2 regions of the Rahnella sp. RFA10(1/100) genome follow, and region 2 is predicted to be linked to the other one. Evidence: predicted binding sites of a transcription regulator. Region 2 holds the regulator's gene; the other holds the start of a gene.

Region 1 (3,286 bases), on a different contig from region 2:
CGTTCACGCTCAGACAGCCATTTTGCTTCTTCAGGCCGATCGCTGATGGTAAACCACCAGAACAGCATCACGACAAAAGATAATGCCCCTTCAATGATGAACAACCAGCGCCAGTCGAGCGTATCCAGAATAAAACCCGACAGCGGCGCGGTGATCATTCCGCCGAGCGGGGCGAACATCAGCACATAAGCATTGGCGCGGCCACGTTCTTTATCGGGGAACCAGTTACTGACCATCGTCAGCACGACCGGCAGCATCCCGCCTTCTGCCACACCCAGCGCAAAGCGCAGGAACAGCAGCTGATACTGATTCGTAATCACACCGGTCAGAATCGAAATAATTGCCCAGGCAACCAGAGAGCAGGCGATAAATTTTCGTCCGCTGCCATGTACTGCCAGACTGCCGCCCGGAACCTGCAGGAATAAATACCCGATAAAGAAAATACCGGCGGCCAGACCGGCCATTGAAGCGGTAATTCCTAATTCAGCATCCATGCCGCCAGGCATAGCAAAACTAATATTGACCCTGTCCATGAAGGAAATAATGCAAGCAATAAGAATTGGCGTTATTACGCGCAGCCAGCGTGCCTTAGGAATCTTATTATCCATTCTGTGCTCCTCGGTGATGCTCGTCATACTTCAGGCTACAGATGCGTTGTCCGCACCCGCTAACGCCGGTCACTGACTTGTTTCAGTTCCCGGGGATTAACGCTCTTGCCGCCTTCCTGTAATCTGAATTATTTAGAGCATGTTCAATGCGACGTTTTATTAAATATCTCGTCTTTCGGCGATGACTTAATAAAAGCATTTTGAGGAAAGTATTTCGTGACAGACGTCACGTTGAATTATGTTAAGAAAAGGTGTTACCACTTACGTGATCCTGCACCGGAGTTTGTGTGCAGGTCCGCAGGGGGGAAATAGAGGGAAAAGGAGAGTTAAATGGTGCCGCCGAGGGAGATCCGGTAATGCAAATCCACGCGTTCGATCGTGGGCAGGTTTCTGATTTTTTTAAGCAATATCTCCGCCACCACTTTCCCCATTTCAAAGCGCGGAGTGATAACGCTGGCTAATAATGGTGTGGTTGCCAGACCGATATCCAGCCCGTGAAAACCGGAAATTGCCATATCCTGCGGGACGCGGATCCGCAGTTTGATACATTCCTGTAACACGCCGACGGCAATATCGTCATTGGTACACAAAATCGCGTTGGTCTGCGGATATAACTGACGCGCCATGGCCAGCATGCCCGCACCGATAGATACCGACGACACTTTATTCGGCGTGATATGCACCGGCGTCAGTCCGCGTTCATTCATGGCGCGGCTGTAACCCTGATAACGCTTCTGGTCACGGGCGTCAGACATCGAACCGAAATACACCACATGTTCTTTGCCGCTGGCGAGCAAGGTATTCGCCATATCATAACCCGCCTGCTGATTATCAAAACCGACGGCGATGCGCCCGTGCGGGTCGTCGAGATCCATCACCTGGGCCACAGGAATTTCTGCCGCATTCAGGTACTTATCGGCTTTCAGCGTATGCACGGAATCAGTGAGGATCAATCCGGCCAGCTGATAACCGAGCAGATTGATGATGTGTTCTTCCTCGCGTTCTTTGCTGTAATCGTAATTGACTACCAGCGTCTGAAAGCCCTGCGCGGAAGTGACCGACTCAATGCCCGCCAGTAAGTCCGAGAAAATCTGGTTGTTAAACGACGGCACTAAAATGCCGATACGCGGCGCTCTGGCCGGTCCGCGGGCTTCTTCCAGCGGATATCCCACCTCTTCCATGACCTTCGTGATGCGATCACGGGTTTCAGGAGACACCTTTTCCGGCGTGCGCAGAAAACGGCTCACCGTCATCTTCGTGACATCCGCCAGTTGGGCGATGTCCTGTAATGTCACGCGCTGGTTTCTCATGCGGAAAGTTCCTGGTTGGGCCTGCAAATAGTCCTGATTATTGAAACAGAAAGTGCCGGAGATTGTTACCAAAATGATGATGATCACACCGGGAGTAACAGGGTTTTTTAACATTCCGGCAGGTGATCTGCATCACAGTTTAGCGCAGAGTAAACCGGTGTAGTGAAGCTAACTTTTTAAATCAGCATTCAATAAGGCCAACGTCATGACAAATCTCTTCTCACTGGATAATAAAAAGATTCTGATTACCGGCTCGACGCGCGGTCTGGGTTTCCTGCTGGCGAAAGGGCTGGCGCAGCACGGTGCAGAAATTATCATCAACGGCACCCAACAGGAATCAACGCAGAAGGCCGCTGAAGCCCTGCGGGCAGAGGGCTTTATTGCCCATGCGGTGTCGTTTGATGTCACCTGCAGTCAGGCGGTGAATCAGGCGATTGAGCATATCGAAAGCACCATCGGGCCCATTGATGTACTGATAAATAACGCCGGGATCCAGCGCCGCCATAAATTCACCGAGTTTCCGGAAAAAGACTGGGACGATGTCATTGCCGTGAATCAGAAATCCGTATTTCTGGTGTCGCAGGCGGTGGCGCGTTACATGATCCCGCGCGGGCACGGCAAAATCATTAATATCGGTTCGATGCAAAGCGAACTGGGGCGTGACACCATTACACCTTATGCGGCATCGAAAGGCGCGGTAAAAATGCTGACCCGGGGCATGTGCGTTGAGCTGGCGCGCTACAATATTCAGGTGAACGGAATCGCGCCGGGTTATTTCAAAACCGACATGACACAGGCGCTGGTAGACAACAAAGAATTCTCAGAATGGCTGTGCAAACGCACACCGGCCGCACGTTGGGGCAATCCGGAAGAGCTGGTCGGCGGTGCAGTCTATCTGTCATCCAAAGCCTCTGATTTCGTCAACGGACATCTGCTGTTTATTGATGGCGGTATGCTGGCCGCTGTGTAGAAGGAGCTGATATGAGCACTGAAGACACCAAAATTGCATTAGTGACAGGCGGCGGGAGCGGCATCGGGTTAAGTGCTGCAAAAGCGCTGGAAGCTATCGGATTTAAAGTGATACTGGCCGGGCGTAATCAGGCAAAACTGGAGCAGGCTGTGTCGTTGTTTGCGCCGGGACAGGCGGTAGCCCGTGAGCTGGATGTGACCCGTCCGCAATCGGTCGCCGCACTGTTTGAGGATATTCAGGAAACCTTCGGACGACTGGATTTGTTATTCAATAATGCCGGTAATAACGTGAAGGATGTGCCCATTGACGAACTGCCGGTAGAAGACTGGCTGTCGGTGATCAATACCAATCTGACCGGTGCATTTTTGTGTACGCAGGCGGCGGTTAAGCTGATGAAA
Region 2 (3,286 bases):
CCAGGCTGCTGCCAATCGCTAAAATAATGCCCAGACGCGCGGCATTACGCAGGGCCACGGATTTGAAAGAAAGATAGCTTTTTAGCGCAGTCCAGAAGGGCAGACGTGGCTGGGTGCTCATCAGATCGCGCCGGTATAACGGGCGCTGGGTCCGCAGCAGGCGCGCAATGCGGCTGAAATGGTAATAACAAAACTGGCCAACCGGATTGTCCGGGTTACGCGCGGCGATTTTCTCCAGCGCAGCCAGCTCATTGGCCATGGTAAAGCGCTCAGATAAACGGTGATAAAGAATATCGCCGGCAATCACCCGAAGACGGGTGGAAATCACCTGCGCATTGCGGCGGATTACCGCTTCTGCATGGCTTTCCTCAACCAGTTTCTGTACTTCCTCCGGCTGATGCAGGCTGACGGTAATGTGCTCCTGCAAATCGAGAGCAACCTGAAAAAGCTGAAACAGTCGCTTATGGTGATGATGATGTCCGTGTTGTGGCAGCATGTGTAATTGCTGATAAAGCAGGGCAATCAGATCGATAACCTGCTGCTGACGGGTAAGTAATGGCGGCAACGCCGTCTCGGGATCGGTATGTTGCGTCAGCAGACTGTACTTGGCCTCGAAATAATCCGCGAGTTGCAGATAAAGCTGGCTGAGCGTTTCGCGCATAGGCTGTTCTTGCGAAATACGAAACCACACCCAGTTAAACACCCCGTACCAGGCTGTGCCTGCTGCGAACAGCACCGGTGCCTGCCACATCGGGCGCACACCGACCATACTCAGCGTGAAAATAGTGGCTACCAGCGCGCCGGGTAACAGGCGCGCATGTAACGGGCTGATTTCACCGGTAACGCCGAGCAATAACGCCAGCGATAGCATGATCAGCGGCAGCGGAACGTACCAGTTTTCCAGCATCAGTTGCAGCAGAATGCTGCTCACGGCAAACAGTGAACCGCCGACGATCAGACGTTTGAAAAAGCGTTTGTGCGGGGTATCCAGACCGGCGATGTTACAGCAGGCCGGGCAGAGGGAAAACAGCAGACCCATTTGCAAGTTGCCAAACAGCCAGCAAATGCCAACAGGCAGGCACAACACCAGCGTCTGGCGCAGCGCGTAATTCACTTCAGGATGGTAAAACAGTTTTCGCCATAACGTCATGGGTAAAGCTTAGCCCATAAAAAAGGCGCGACAGTATTCTGCCGCGCCAATTTTCGAGGGATTAACGTGTGCCGTAAACGACAATCGTTTTCCCGTGTGCGGAGATCAGGCTCTGATCTTCCAGCATTTTGAGGATTCGTCCGACTGTTTCACGTGAACAACCGACGATTTGGCCAATTTCCTGACGGGTAATCTTGATTTGCATCCCGTCCGGATGGGTCATTGCATCAGGCTGTTTAGCCAGGTTGAGCAACGTTTGAGCGATACGACCGGTTACGTCGAGGAAGGCAAGGTTGCCGACTTTCTCTGACGTCACTTGCAGACGGTTGGCCATCTGCGCGGAGAGACGCATCAGAATATCCGGGTTAACCTGAATCAGCTGGCGGAACTTTTTATACGAAATTTCAGCCACTTCACAGGCAGTTTTAGCACGTACCCAGGCACTACGTTCCTGACCTTCTTCGAAGAGTCCCAGCTCACCGATGAAGTCACCTTGGTTAAGGTAGGACAGTATCATTTCCTTGCCTTCTTCATCTTTAATCAGGACAGCAACTGACCCTTTCACGATGTAGTAAAGCGTTTCGGCTTTTTCACCCTGGTGAATCAGCGTACTTTTAGAAGGATACTTATGTATATGACAGTGAGACAGGAACCATTCAAGAGTCGGGTCTGTTTGTGGCTTGCCGAGAACCATTAGCTATTATCCTCTGTTGTTATCGCTGCCCAAAATCACAGGGCTCAGAGTTCCCTGTATGGCACTTCAAATCCAAAGCGCCCTTTCAGCATATAACTCCCCAGAAATGCTGCAAGCGGATGTCGGAGTGCAACAGCCTGTTTATTGCTGTTAACACCGTGGGTTCTGTTCTTAAACCGCAAAAACCGTCACCGCAATTTACTGGAAAGTATGTTTCGGCTTTGTTTGTAGCACAGGTTTGAGATGCTGTCTTCTGTTGTCTCGCTTCAGCATGATGGCGATCGGGTTACGTTGCCAGATTTTGGTCTAAAGGGTACTCTGAGAGCAGATTTCTAAAAGTTTATTCACCGGGAGAATAGTTCATGCACGCACGTGTCAAATGGGTTGAAGGGCTGACCTTTTTAGGTGAGTCAGCGTCGGGTCATCAGATTTCAATGGATGGTAACGCGGGCGATAAAGCCCCAAGCCCGATGGAAATGTTACTGATGTCCGCAGGCGGCTGCAGTGCAATTGACGTGGTATCTATTTTACAGAAAGGCCGTAATGACGTGCGTGATTGTGAAGTGAAGCTGACTTCACAACGCCGCGAAGAAGCGCCGCGTCTGTTCACGCATATCAATCTGCATTTTATCGTCACCGGTAAGGATCTGACCGATAAGATTGTTGAACGTGCGGTCAGCCTTTCTGCCGAAAAATACTGTTCAGTGTCTCTGATGTTGGGTAAAGCGGCCACCATCACCCACAGCTTTGAAGTGATTGCAGCGGAATAAAGTTTACTCGATTTTCTTACCTTCCATCAGGCGCTGCACCAGTGGCGCCATGATCAGCTCCATCGCCAGCCCCATTTTCCCACCTGGTACCACCAGCGTTTTGATGTGCGAGATAAATGACCCCTGCAACATTGCCAGCAGATAGGGGAAATCGATGTCGTCCAGTCCCTGGAAATGGATCACCACAAAGCTTTCATCCAGTGACGGAATGGCTTTTGCTGCGAACGGGTTTGAGGTGTCGATAGTCGGCACACGCTGGAAGTTGATGTGGGTGCGGGAAAACTGCGGCGTAATGTAGCTGATATAATCATCCATCGAACGCACGACGGAATCCATCACTGCTTCACGTGAATGGCCACGCTCCCCGGTATCGCGCACCAGTTTCTGGATCCACTCCAGGTTAACGATAGGCACAACGCCGACCAGCAAATCGACCTGGGCGGCGACATCAATTTTGTCTGTCACTACACCGCCGTGCAGGCCTTCATAGAATAAGATATCCGTTGGTTCCGGCAACGCCTGCCATGGCGTAAACGTGCCCGGCACCTGATTATAGGGAACCGCTTCGTCATAAGTATGCAAATACTTACGTGAACGGCCGGTGCCGGTTTTGCCATATTCGATAAAGCTTTTTTCCAGCAAACCAAAGTCATTGGCTTCCGGCCCGAAATA

Evidence for each region. Region 2 encodes CRP, which controls carbon source genes, mostly activating them, when cyclic AMP is high. Its sites were predicted from a motif close to ATGTGANNNNNNTCACAT; they were not measured.
Region 1: the regulator CRP is predicted to act here: its motif matches at 1,990-2,007, upstream of idnO (gluconate 5-dehydrogenase).

Annotation. Positions count from the first base shown of each region.
Region 1 covers NZ_SEWR01000002.1:289,786-293,071, forward strand. Annotated here, with positions in the region: gene ETV65_RS08020 (MFS transporter) at 1-608, opposite strand, end outside; gene ETV65_RS08025 (LacI family DNA-binding transcriptional regulator) at 935-1,918, opposite strand; gene idnO (gluconate 5-dehydrogenase) at 2,124-2,888, shown strand; gene ETV65_RS08035 (SDR family oxidoreductase) at 2,900-3,286, shown strand, end outside.
Region 2 covers NZ_SEWR01000005.1:14,950-18,235, reverse strand. Annotated here, with positions in the region: gene ETV65_RS15760 (YccS/YhfK family putative transporter) at 1-1,150, opposite strand, end outside; gene crp (cAMP-activated global transcriptional regulator CRP) at 1,212-1,844, opposite strand; gene ETV65_RS15750 (OsmC family protein) at 2,207-2,614, shown strand; gene ETV65_RS15745 (phosphoribulokinase) at 2,618-3,286, opposite strand, start outside.